Regions from separate parts of the Exiguobacterium sp. s192 genome, predicted to be linked through region 2. Evidence: riboswitches for the same ligand, from Rfam matches in the RefSeq annotation. Region 2 holds a riboswitch; each other region holds the start of a gene.

Evidence for each region. Region 2 has a riboswitch for S-adenosylmethionine ahead of KNP87_RS13020 (methionine ABC transporter ATP-binding protein). Riboswitches for the same ligand answer to the same signal wherever they lie in the genome.
Region 1: linked by a shared signal. The riboswitch ahead of KNP87_RS11005 (methionine ABC transporter ATP-binding protein) and the one ahead of KNP87_RS13020 (methionine ABC transporter ATP-binding protein) in region 2 are both predicted to bind S-adenosylmethionine.
Region 3: linked by a shared signal. The riboswitch ahead of KNP87_RS13685 (methionine ABC transporter ATP-binding protein) and the one ahead of KNP87_RS13020 (methionine ABC transporter ATP-binding protein) in region 2 are both predicted to bind S-adenosylmethionine.
Region 4: linked by a shared signal. The riboswitch ahead of KNP87_RS16685 (2,3-diketo-5-methylthiopentyl-1-phosphate enolase) and the one ahead of KNP87_RS13020 (methionine ABC transporter ATP-binding protein) in region 2 are both predicted to bind S-adenosylmethionine.

What each region holds. Positions count from the first base shown of each region.
Region 1 covers NZ_JACSMS010000006.1:34,400-37,659, forward strand. Annotated here, with positions in the region: gene KNP87_RS11000 (alpha/beta hydrolase) at 1-610, opposite strand, end outside; SAM riboswitch class I at 673-775, opposite strand; SAM riboswitch class I at 1,025-1,128, shown strand; gene KNP87_RS11005 (methionine ABC transporter ATP-binding protein) at 1,215-2,246, shown strand; gene KNP87_RS11010 (methionine ABC transporter permease) at 2,236-2,886, shown strand; gene KNP87_RS11015 (MetQ/NlpA family ABC transporter substrate-binding protein) at 2,920-3,260, shown strand, end outside.
Region 2 covers NZ_JACSMS010000008.1:94,709-97,968, forward strand. Annotated here, with positions in the region: gene KNP87_RS13015 (aminotransferase class I/II-fold pyridoxal phosphate-dependent enzyme) at 1-1,186, shown strand, start outside; SAM riboswitch class I at 1,249-1,352, shown strand; gene KNP87_RS13020 (methionine ABC transporter ATP-binding protein) at 1,436-2,449, shown strand; gene KNP87_RS13025 (methionine ABC transporter permease) at 2,439-3,104, shown strand; gene KNP87_RS13030 (MetQ/NlpA family ABC transporter substrate-binding protein) at 3,140-3,260, shown strand, end outside.
Region 3 covers NZ_JACSMS010000010.1:10,401-13,660, reverse strand. Annotated here, with positions in the region: gene KNP87_RS13690 (methionine ABC transporter permease) at 1-279, opposite strand, end outside; gene KNP87_RS13685 (methionine ABC transporter ATP-binding protein) at 276-1,298, opposite strand; SAM riboswitch class I at 1,380-1,485, opposite strand; gene KNP87_RS13680 (bifunctional cystathionine gamma-lyase/homocysteine desulfhydrase) at 1,545-2,711, opposite strand; gene KNP87_RS13675 (PLP-dependent cysteine synthase family protein) at 2,704-3,260, opposite strand, start outside.
Region 4 covers NZ_JACSMS010000019.1:15,674-18,933, forward strand. Annotated here, with positions in the region: gene mtnA (S-methyl-5-thioribose-1-phosphate isomerase) at 1-317, opposite strand, end outside; gene mtnK (S-methyl-5-thioribose kinase) at 314-1,483, opposite strand; SAM riboswitch class I at 1,562-1,664, opposite strand; SAM riboswitch class I at 1,872-1,973, shown strand; gene KNP87_RS16685 (2,3-diketo-5-methylthiopentyl-1-phosphate enolase) at 2,054-3,244, shown strand; gene KNP87_RS16690 (2-hydroxy-3-keto-5-methylthiopentenyl-1-phosphate phosphatase) at 3,241-3,260, shown strand, end outside.

The DNA.
Region 1 (3,260 bases), on a different contig from region 2:
GGTAATCCGAACAGGTTGGCGGAACGACATGATCTTCAGCAGAATATAAAATAAGCGTCGGAATTTGAATGGCGGGAAGGGTTGGGATGGTGTCGCGAATCAAGCGTAAAAGTTCGGACGCAGCGACCGCCGGCACGACATCATAGATGATTTCAAAAGCGGTTTGCTTGATATCGGGTGGGCTTTCCGGCAGATAAACCGGACAATCCGTAAACGATAACGCTTCGTAAGCGGGGACGGATAAAGCAGCATTGATTGTGATGATACCTGCGACCGGCAGACCTTCGGCAGCGAGTGCCAGTGCGAGCGTCGCACCCATCGATTGACCGACGATGAAGATCGATTCACACTGGCGGGACAGTTGAGCAAAGCCCTCGCGGACACTCTGTTTCCAATCTTCGGCCGTCGCCGTTTCGAAGTCACGTACATCTGTCCCGTGACCATGCAGACGGGGGGCATAGACTGAAAAACCGTGTTCTGCGAAGCGTTCTCCTACAGCCCGAACACTTTGCGGCGTCGCATTAAAGCCGTGACACAGCAAAATGCCGATTGATCCACGTTCCAAGAAAAAGGCTTCGGCGCCCGGTAAAACAGGATAACTCATACTCATCATCTCATCCTCCATTTCAAAATAAAAACCCGTTTGGCTTTGGACGGCAAACGAGTTTCTCGTGTGTATCATCCAAAGCGGTTGCTTTGCTGGTCGGAGCACCTTGCCAATCGCAGGTTGCCGTGGAGTCCTAGAGCCAGGTCTCTCGTCCACTCTTGATATAACATATAGGAATTGTCGGATTAATCATTGAGAAGATGATAGCACTGACAGAAAAGGATTGTCAAATGCTCCTTGACCGGCGACCGGAACTCTTCTATGATGAAGCCCAACCCGGGAAATCAATCGATATGGGTCATATGGTTTATTTTTGAAAATATGGTTGACCTTTAAAAGATCTTTCTGTAATGTAAAAATTAGTTTTACGACATAAGTTCGAACAGCAACAACACACATATGAATTTCATACCGCAACACTTATCCAGAGAGGTGGAGGGACTGGCCCTACGAAACCTCGGCAACAGACTCATTATGAGCACTGTGCCAATTCCATCAGACGATTGTCTGAGAGATGAGTCGAGTGGATTCTGCCTCTGTGCGGATCCAGGTCTCTTCTTGTTTCTTAAGAAGAGGCCTTTTTGTTTTTTAAAAGGGGGAAAAAGTGGTGATTACATTCAAAAATGTAAAAAAAATCTACCAGACCAACGAACAATCGATCGCTGCATTGGACGGTGTCGATCTCGAAATCCGAAAAGGTGAAATCTTTGGCGTGATCGGGTTCAGCGGGGCTGGAAAAAGTTCTTTATTACGGTGTGTCAATCTTCTTGAACGTCCGACATCCGGCAGCGTGACGGTCGACGGGCAAGAACTGACGACCCTTTCGGCAAAACAACTGCGGGAAGCGAAACAAAACATCGGGATGATCTTCCAACATTTCAACTTGCTTGATTCGAATACGGTCTTCGCGAATGTCGCAAAACCACTCGTCTTAAAAGGGATCAAAAAGGAGGAAGTCCACCGGCGTGTCACCGAGCTGCTGGCGTTCGTCGACTTAGCGGATAAAGCCGATCATTATCCGGATCAGTTATCGGGAGGGCAGAAACAACGTGTCGGAATAGCGCGGGCACTGGCAACCCAGCCGTCGGTTCTGTTGTGTGACGAAGCGACATCGGCGCTTGACCCGCAAACGACACAGCATATCCTGCGGTTACTGAAACAGATCAACGCGGAATATGGGATCACGATTTTACTGATTACACACGAGATGGGCGTCATCCGTGAGATTTGTGACCGGGTCGCAGTCATCGAGGCAGGCAAGTTGATTGAATCAGGTACCGTGTTCGACGTCTTCTCGAATCCCCAGACGGCGACAGCGAAAAACTTTGTCCGTTCCGTCATGCAAGATGAGATTCCGGCGTCAGTGCAACGGTTGATCAAACAACGGGATGCCGGACATCATGTCTATAAAATCAATTTCCTTGGGGCACACACCGGGCAACCGCTCTTGTCGCAAGTCGCCAAACGGTTTGATGTCGATGTCAACATCCTGCACGGCAGCATCACGGAACTGCAAAATATCCCGTTCGGCAGTCTGCTCGTCGAATTGATCGGTGAAACGGCGGAAATTGCGCGAGCCCTGCAATACATTGATCAGTCGGATGTCAAGGTCGAGGAGGTGCTGGCCGATGCTAGTTAACTACACGGACATCTGGACCGCTTTTCTGCAAACCTTGACGATGGTCGGATTGTCGCTACTCTTTTCGACGCTGATTGGTCTACCGCTCGGAATTCTGTTGGTCGTCACACGTAAGGGAGCGTTGCTCGAACAAGTACCGCTCTTCAACGTCTTAAGCAGCGTCGTCAATGTGTTTCGGTCGGTTCCGTTCATCATTCTGCTCGTCGCAATCATTCCGCTGACACGGTTGCTCGTCGGGTCGTCGATCGGAACGAAGGCAGCAATCGTCCCGCTGGTCTTTTATGCGGCACCGTACATTGCCCGATTGATTGAAAGTTCACTGCTCGAAGTCAGTACGGGCGTCTTGGAGGCGGCGGAAGCGATGGGCGCGACACCGTTGCAGACGATTTTCCGTTTCCTGTTGCCGGAAGCACTCAGCTCGCTTGTCCTGAACTTGACGATCGCGACGATTGGCTTGATCGGGGCGTCGGCAATGGCCGGGGCGATCGGTGGCGGAGGGCTCGGGGACTTGGCCATCACCTACGGCTACCAACGGTTTGATACGACCGTCATGATCATCACGGTCGGAATCCTCGTCATCCTGGTACAAGGCTTACAGACAACAGGTAACCTGCTGGCACGAAAAATTCGGAGGCACTAACAAAACATAGAGAAGATAAGGGAGAGATGAACGATGAAAAAAGGATTAGCGATTGGTGCAGCATTGACGACGGTATTATTTGCAGGGTGTGCGGCGTCCGGGGAGGACGACAAAAATACGGTCAAGCTCGGCGTCAGCGGCTCGGATACGCAAGTTTGGGAATACGTCGCGAAAAAAGCGGAAAAAGAGGGCATCACGATTGAACTCGTCAAGTTCTCCGATTACGTGCAACCGAACCTGGCACTCGCGGAAGGTGAAATCGATGCCAACTCGTTCCAGACGATTTCCTATTTCAATGCCTTTAAAAAAGAACATAACTTAAAACTGTCGCCGATTGCGACGACCGTCATCGCACCGATGGGAATCTATTCGGA
Region 2 (3,260 bases):
GAAACATTTCGCCCCATCGATTGCGATTGATCGGCTGCCCGCTCCGGTCTTTGCTGAACTCGCTCAGCGGATTGGTGCCGTCAAAGCAGCCGGCCACGATGTCATCACGCTTGGTCAAGGAACGCCGGACCAAACCACGCCTGTACATATTTTGGACGCCTTAAAAGAGGCCATCAATGACGCCTCCAATCTGCAATATCCTCCGTTTCGCGGACATGATTTTCTCAAACAGGCCGTAGCCGATTTTTATCAGTCCGAATTCGGTGTGACGATTGATCCTGCTTCTGAGGTCGCCATTTTGCTCGGCAGTAAAGCCGGTATCGTCGCCTTGCCGCAAACAATCGTCAATCCGGGTGAAGGTGTCATTGTTCCCGATCCCGGTTACCCTGACTACCTGTCCGGCGCGGCATTAGCAGGTGCTTACCCGATCACATTACCGCTCCTTGCGGAAAATGCTTTTTTACCTGACTACACGTTACTCGATACGACGGATGTCGAACGGGCGCGGATGCTGTTCCTCAACTACCCGAGCAATCCGACCGGCGCGACGGCGACGGCGGAAGCCTTTGAACAGACGGTCGCTTTCGCTGACGCGAACGATATTTGTGTCGTCCATGACTTGGCATACGGCGGTATCAGTTTTGATGGTCCGACCCGAAGTTTCCTCCAGACCGCAGGAGCGAAAGACGTCGGAATCGAACTCTTTTCGTTATCCAAACGCTTCAACATGTCCGGCTTCCGCATCGCCTTTGCAATCGGGAACCCATCCGTCATCTCAAGTATTGAAACGTACCAGGAACACTTATACGTCAGTGCCTTCACACCCATCCAGCACGCAGCGACCGTCGCCCTCTCAAGCGACCAGACGTGTGTCCGTGAGCTGAGTGCGCTGTATGAAGCCCGTCGCGATGCCTTGTTCGGCAAATTACAAGACATCGGATGGGACGGACCGATCCCTGGTGGTTCGTTCTTCGTCTGGTTGCCGGTCCCGTCCGGCTTTACATCACAAAGCTTTACCGACCACTTGCTGGACGAGGCGCATGTCGCCGTCACACCGGGACATTTCTTCGGTGAATATGGCGAAGGCTACGTCCGGATCAGCTTGATTGCCGACGCCGAACGATTGGTCGAAGCCGCTGAACGAATTGGTCAGCTCAATCTGTTTCAGCAAGCCGTTGCGGAATAATTCTGAAAAAACGTTTGACAGATGGGAATGATTTCCGTTAAAGTAAATCCCAACAGCATATCTACTTATCGCGAGCGACCGAGGGATTAGGCCCAACGACGTCCGGCAACCACCTTTAAGGAACGGTGCCACATCCTACAGAATGTTTCATTCTGAGAGATAAGTTACGAAATCTTACACTTCGTCGCTTTTTTCTGGTTGCTCTTAACTGGAAAAAGGCGATTTTTTTGTATAGGGAGGAAACAACAGATGATTGAATTCAAAGGCATCACCAAGCGGTTTGTACGTGACCGAACACCGATTTTCGCCCTGCGTGACGTCAACTTAACGATTCAGCAAGGAGAAATTTTTGGCATCATCGGTGAATCCGGTGCCGGAAAAAGTACACTGCTGCGCTTGATCAACGGACTCGAAACACCGACCCAAGGAACGGTCAAAGTATCAGGTATCAAACTGTCCGATTTATCCAAAGGCAGCCTAAGAGAGTTGCGCCTGAAGATCGGAATGATCTTTCAACATTTCCAATTAATTCAATCGCGGAACGTTTCCGACAACATCGCGTTCGCCTTAAAAGCAGCCGGCGTCAAACGCAGTGATTTCCCAAGCCGGATCAAAGAACTCGTCGCCCTGGTCGGACTTGAAGGATTTGAGACGAATTTCCCGAGCCAACTCAGCGGCGGACAAAAACAACGGGTCGGGATTGCCCGCGCCCTTGCGAATAATCCGAGTGTCCTGTTATGTGACGAAGCAACATCAGCGCTCGATCCGGTCACGACCCTGCAAATTCTGGAATTGCTGAAGGACTTGAATGAACGGCTTGGTCTGACAATCATCCTGATCACTCACGAGATTGATGTCGTCAAACAGATTTGTCACCGCGTCGCGGTCATGGCTCACGGTGAAGTCGTCGAAGTCGCCAACACCTACGACATATTCAGTCAACCGACCCATGACGTCACAAAACATTACGTCGATACAGCACTCCAAATCGAGTTACCGGAACGGATACTTCGGACGACACCCGGAAAGATCATCCGCCTCCAATTCACGGGAGAAAAGACCGGTGAGAGTACGCTGTCAGAAGCAATCAAACAATTTGATATCTCGGTCAGCATCCTGCACGGCAAGGTCGATTATATTCAAAACGTCGCCTTCGGGGTGTTGATCGTCAGCCTGACCGGTCCAACACTTCATGTCAACCGAGCCCTCACTTGGCTTGAGGAGCAACTCCATACGCTTGAGGTGATTCAGGATGTGGCTTGACCGGATTCAAACGATGTTACCGGAGTTGGCAAAAGCCTTAGGCGAAACGGCCTTGATGGTCGGGATTTCCCTTGGTTTTGCCCTCGTCGTCGGGATTCCGCTGGGAATTCTTTTATTCATCACCGACCGTGGATTGTTTTTCCAAAACGTCTTCGTTCGCAGTATTTTGGACTTTTTCGTTAATATCGTTCGTTCGTTACCGTTCATCATCTTGCTTGTCGCGCTGATTCCACTGACACAATTGTTGCTCGACAATACGATCGGTCCGACGGCCGCTTCTGTCAGCTTAAGTGTTGCCGCTATTCCGTTCCTTGCCCGACTCGTCGAAACCTCACTCCGTGAGATTCCACCGGGCTTGATCGAAGCTGCTGAGGCGTGCGGCGCAACACCGTTTCGTATCATCATCAGCGCTCTGTTACCAGAAGCCCTTCCCGGGATCATCCAAGCGGTGACGTTGACGACAATCAGCCTGATCGGCTTTTCTGCCATGGCCGGCATCGTCGGCGGCGGTGGTGTCGGTGACCTCGCTATCCGCTTCGGTTATTACCGGTATGATAACGTCGTCATGATTGTGACAATCATCGTACTCGTCGTCATCGTCCAAAGTATTCAAGGACTCGGCAATCAACTCGCCCGTCGTGCTGATAAACGTTAAATCCAAAATAGAGACCACTAAGGGAGAGAATGACTATGAAAAAACGATATGCCTTTTTAGCAACAGGATTACTCGGAGCCGGGATTCTTGCCGGCTGTGGCGACAGCAGTGCGAAAGAAGAAACCAAGTCGATTAAGATCGGTGCGACGAGCGGTC
Region 3 (3,260 bases), on a different contig from region 2:
CGGTCCTAAAAATGACCCGACAATAATTTTTGTGACTGGAATCAACAAAATTAATAAAATAATAAATGGAATGGAACGGAAGATGTTAACCAAAAAGCTGAGGACAGAATACAATGCTCGGTTCTTGAATAACAATTCTTCGTTTGTCGCGTATAACAAGAGACCGATGACCAGTCCGAGGATAAACGTCGCAAGCCCTGCAACGGCCGTCATATAAACCGTACTGCCGGTCGCTTCCCAGACCATATCCCAATCCACATCTGCAAAAAATGTACTCATCGGTGATCCACCTCCACTTCAACGTCACTCGCTTGAAGTTTGGCGATGACCACTTGTGTTTCATGTTCGGCACCGATCAACTGAATGAACAGCGTCCCAAGGGCGCCATCTTGCGTCTGTCCGACGTTCCCGCCAATGATATTAAATAATAAGGTCGAATCTTTCATGACTTCGGCAAGAATCGGGCTTTCGGCCGTTGAACCGACAAACGTCAACTGAACGATTTTCCCGGTCGGATACCGTTCCCGTAATTTCGTAAACGTCAATTCGTTTTCTGATGAAGACGTCAGCTGTTTCACGAATTCTTTTGTCATCGCTTGTTTCGGATGACGGAATACTTCGGCGACCGGTCCTTGTTCGACGATTTTCCCGGCTTCCATGACGGCGACCCGGTTACAGATTTTCTGAATGACGTGCATCTCATGCGTGATCAAGACGATGGTCAGTTTCAGTTTTTTGTTGATGTCGACGAGCAACTCTAAAATCGAGTCTGTCGTTTTCGGATCAAGCGCGCTTGTCGCTTCGTCACATAGTAAGACGTCCGGGTTAGACGCCAGTGCCCGGGCAATCCCGACCCGTTGTTTTTGCCCACCCGACAGTTGGGACGGGTAAGCCCCTTCACGTCCGTCGAGTCCAACGAGTTGAATCAGCTCGGCGACCCGTTCTTTACGGCGTGCTTTCGGATAACCGCCGAGTTCGAGCGGGAACATGATGTTTTCTTCAACTGTCCGTGACCACAGCAGATTAAAGTGCTGGAAGACCATTGAGACGTTTTTACGAACACCGCGTAATTCTTTTGGACGTAACGTCGTCATTTCGACTCCGTCGATTTGAATCGAACCACTCGTCGGAGCTTCTAACATATTCAACAATCGGATCAAGGTGGACTTCCCTGCTCCCGAATAACCGATTATTCCAAAAATTTCACCGCGCTCGATTGTTAAGTCGACATTGACGACGGCTTCAACCGATCCGCGCTTCGAGCGATAAATCTTTCCTACATCCTGTAAGCGAATCAATACTGTCCCTCCTAAACGTAAAAAAAAGTGCGCACGTTTTAGAGCAAACGCGCGCACTTTTTCAGTACACAAAACCATTTGCTCTCATCTTGCAGACATTCGTCTGCTGGAATTAGCACCACTTCGGAATAAATTCCGCGGTTGCCGGGTTTCATCGGGCCAGTCCCTCCACCACTCTCGATAAGAGTATTCGGTATTTAGTTATTTTTAATATAATCTGAATATTAGCAGGGGTTATTTTGCTTGTCAAACAGTTTTTTCTGAAACCGGTTGAAGCAGGCTGAAAGCACGTGCTAAATCTTCTTTCAAGTCTTCTGCGTCCTCAAGTCCAACCGAAATCCGGACAAGACCATCCGTGATGCCGAGCTCAGCACGACGTTCTGCTGGAATCGAGGCATGTGTCATGCGTGCCGGAACAGAAATCAAGCTTTCAACAGCTCCAAGACTCTCAGCCAGCGTGAAGAAGTGTGTCGCTTCGACGAGTTTCTCCGCGTTTTCCGCTGATCCGACATCAAAGCTGATCATGCCGCCAAAACCAGTCGCCTGTTTTTGTTGTGTCGCGTGACCCGGATGTGTTGGAAGTCCTGGATAGAAGATGTTCGAGACGACATCTTGTTCCTGTAAGAACTGAACGAGATCGTGTGATGTTTCTTCGATTGCATCCATCCGGATACCAAGTGTCCGTAAACCACGGACGAGCAGGAAGCTGTCCTGCGGTCCAAGAATACCGCCTGTCGAGTTTTGAATGAAGTGAAGATCTTCACCGAGTGCATCGCTGTTGACGACGACGAGTCCGGCGACGACGTCTGAATGTCCGCCGATGTATTTTGTGGCACTGTGCAAGACGATGTCTGCGCCGAGTGCAAGTGGTTGTTGCAAGTATGGTGTCGCAAACGTGTTGTCGACGACGAGTTTCAGGTTGTTGCGTTTCGCGATCTCAGCGACAGCAGCGATATCCGTGACTTTCAACAAGGGGTTTGTCGGTGTTTCGACGTACAGCATCTTCGTATTGTCTTGAACTGCAGCTTCCGTCGCGGCAAGATCCGTCGTATCGACAAACGTCACTTGGATGTTGAACTTCGGCAAGACACGTTGCATCAAACGGAACGTTCCGCCGTAGACATCATCGGTCATGACGATATGGTCACCTGACTCCAGCAGGTTGAAGACAGCATGAATCGCAGCCATTCCTGATCCGAAGGCAAAGCCACGTGCGCCGCCTTCGAGGTCCGCGATCAATCGTTCGATGCTCGTCCGTGTCGGGTTGGCTGTCCGCGAGTATTCGTAGCCTTCTTTTAATTGACCGATTTTCTCTTGTTTGTACGTACTCGTTTGATAAATCGGAGGTGTAACGGCACCAGTTGCTCGATCGACGCCTGTTCCTCCATGAATCAATGCTGTCTTTTTACGCATGTGTCTCGTCCACCTTTTCAAAGATTTGTTGGCTCAAATACCGTTCGGCACTGTCGGCGAAGACGGTGACGATGGTACTGCCGGGAAAACGTTCTGCAATATCAAGTGCTGCCGCGAGTGCCGCGCCGGCTGAACTGCCGACGAGCAAACCTTCACGTGCCGCTAATTCATGAACTTTTGTAAACGCGTCGTGGTCTGAAATCGTATGAATCTCATCGACCAGATCGCGGGAAACAAGGCTCGGCCATTTAGCCGTCCCGATGCCTTCCGTCTTATGCGGTCCGGCTGGTCCTCCGTTGAGAACGGAGCCTTCCGGTTCGACGATCGCGCCTTTTGTTCCCAGCCGCTCTTTCAAGTAAGCAGCGGTTCCTGCAAACGTTCCGCCTGACCCGCATCCGGCGACGAACCAATCGATGTGATCGAGTTCCGCCATCAGCTCAGGACCAAGTGTCCGCTGATATGTGACCGGATTTTCTTCGTTTTCGAATTGAAGCGGGACATAGCTGTTCGGAATCGTTTGTCCCAGTTCTTTTGCTTTATCAATTGCGC
Region 4 (3,260 bases), on a different contig from region 2:
AGCTGATTCAGTTCGTCGAGCACGTTCCGCAAATTGACGGCGGTCGGCCGTGTGGCCAGTAATTGGGCCGACACCGTCAACAGTTCCTGTTTCACTTCGTCAAGCGATCCTGTTGTCCGAAACGCTTCCTGCACGAGGACGAAACCACCGAATAAACTGATCGCCGGCGCCCCCCGGACACGCAGTTGTTTAATCGCTTCAATCGCCTGCGCCAAATCGTGAATGACTTCATACCGTTCTTCTTCCGGGAGACGGGTTTGGTCCAAGATCGTCACTGTCCCGTTTTCATAGATGATGCTCTGAACGAATTGACTCATCGGCTGAGTTCCTCCGTTACATCAAAGTTCCGCAGATCCGTAAACGTCTTGCATTCCGTCCGGCGTTTGATCAACGCAGCACCGAGGCGTAACGCATGACGTTTTCGTTCGAGACGAACGGTCGGATCGGTAATCTGTTCCAAGTCCGCGACCGGTGCCAGTCCGATCGTCCGGCGAATCAACTCGCATCCGGCAAATCCAAGCGCATCTTGTAAAATCGTACTGAGGACATCCTCGACGAGACCGTCCGCTGAACGGAACGGCTCCACCGCTTCCCGCTCCCACAACGCCTTGAACGTGGACGCAAACGTCAGCCAAAACGTATCGATGTCCTTGATCCGTTCCTCGCGCAACCGGTCATAGTCCGGATAAGCGGCAAAAAACAGATGGGCGATGAACTGACCGACATCAAACCCAAACGGACCGTAAAACGCGAACTCCGGATCGATGACCTTGGTTTCTTCCGCCGAGGCGAAGATGCTGCCTGTATGTAAGTCGCCGTGCAGCAAGGCATCACCTTTCGTGATGAACAGTGTTTCGAGCTTCGCGACTTCCCGTTTCAGCTCCGCGTCGTTCCAGATCCGGTCGACTTCCGCTTCCAGTCCTGCTTCAATCGCATTTGTTTCCGCGTCATAAAACGGGTCCGTGAAAATCAGTTTCTCCGTGATGTCGCACAGATCCGGATTGTAGTACTGACGGGCGATCTGTTTTTTCTCGACCGGTCCGAGGGCAAAATCCGACGTATAAAACAGTGTCCGGGCCAAATACGAACCGATGTGTTCCGCGAGCAACGGATACTTCTCTCCCGCAAGCAATCCAGCCCGGACGATTGTCAGATGAGACAAGTCTTCCATCACCGTGAAGGCTTCTTCTTTGCTCGCATGATACACACGCGGAACAAACGGAATCGCGACTTTCGCGAATTCTTTTAACGCGGACTGTTCGATCCATGCCCGTTCGAGCGACAGCGGCCAGCTTTCACCGACGACCTTCGCATACGGTAACGCTTGTTTTAAAATCAGGTGCTGGTCCCCCGCATGAATCCGAAAGACCAGATTTAAATTGCCGTCACCGATTTCTTCTGCCGTCACCGGTTCGTTGCCGATCAGACCGAGTGTCCGGACCCGTTCGATGGCGTCCTGTACTGTAAATGCTTGATATCCCATTCTGATTTCCCCCTTGATGATCACACGAAAAAACGCCCCTTTTCGTCAAAGAAAAGAGGCGCAGTAGAATACTCCGTCCTCTTATCTCTCAGACGAATGTCTGTTGGATGTAGCACCGTGCCGGATGGTCGGTTGCTGCGGCGTCTTCGGGCCAATTCCCTCTGCCAACTCACGATAAGAGTCATATGTAGTTGTCGTGTGGTTTGATGTTGATTTGAATACTACGTGCGCCGACCACCCTCTGTCAATTCCAAATTTTAGTGAAATCCGCTCAAAACGGAGACATCTATAGAAGAAGTATTTTCAAAAAAATAAATTTTCAAAATTTAGTTTGACAAGTCCGTCATCTCATGTGAAAATTGCAATTAGATTTCACAATTTCATCCAATTCTTATCAAGAGCAGACGGAGGGACGAGCCCTACGATGTCGCAGCAACCGACCACTTGGCACGGTGCTAATTCTTGCAGCTAACACGCTGACAGATAAGAGTCCACGCGCAATTTTTCATGGTCTCTTGTCATTGACGAGGGACCATTTTTGTATTTTTTAACAAGGGAGAGACGACGATCATGGCGTACATTACCGCAACTTACCAACTCGGCGTGACCGATCAGTTACCAAAACGGGCAGAGCAAATCGCCCTCGGTCTGACGGTCGGCTCATGGACCGATTTGAATCATTTGGAACAACAACAGCTTGAATCCTTCAAAGGACAAGTCGTCCATACGGAAGAACACGACGGAAAAGGGTATGTCACAATCCGTTATCCGGAACACAACGTCTCACGGGACTTTTCGGCGATTTTGACGACTGTCTTCGGCAAGCTGTCGCTCGACGGTCAAATCAAACTGACGGATCTCCAGCTTCCCGCTTCGTTCACACCGGATTTCCCCGGTGCTAAATTCGGCATCGAGGGCGTCCGCCAATTGATCCAAGTCCATGACCGCCCCCTGTTGATGAGCATCTTCAAAGGCGTCATCGGACGGGACCTCGTTTTTTTACGGGAACAACTCGAAGCCCAGCTTGCCGGCGGGATTGATCTCGTCAAGGATGACGAAATCTTATACGACAATCCGTTGACACCGGCACTCGACCGGGCGCGGATCGGACGGGAAGTCCTCGATGCGCACTATGAACGGACAGGTAAACGGGCCCTTTATGCGATTACGTTGAGTGGTCCGGTCTTCCGCTTGAAAGAACAGGCGAAACGACTGGTCGAAGCCGGAGCGACAGCCCTCCTGCTCAACACGTTTACATACGGGCTTGATGTCTTGCGGGAACTGGCAGCCGATCCGGAAATCCCGGTCCCGATCTTTAATCATCCGGCGTTGAGCGGTGCCTTGATTGCCAGTCCCGAGTACGGAATTGCCGCCCCGGTCCTGCTCGGAACGTTGCCGCGGATTGCCGGTGCCGACTTGACACTGTTCCCGTCGCCGTATGGAAATGTCGCCCTCGCCAAAGACTTGGCCCGCGGGATTGCCGTCGAAGCGACCCGAATCGGTGAGACCAAAACGATTCTCCCGGTCCCGTCCGCCGGAATCCACCCGGGTCTCGTCGCCCAGCTTGTTCGTGATTTCGGCGTCGATTCCGTCATCAATGCCGGTGGCGGTGTCCACGGTCATCCGCAAGGTGCTGCGGCCGGAGTCATCGCTTTCCGCCAGGCACTTGACGCAGCACTGGCCGGTGAATCACTGACAAGTGCCGCCCACCGGCACGAGGAATTACGTGTCGCCCTCGATGCTTGGGGGATTACGAAATGACGATCCGGATTTTATG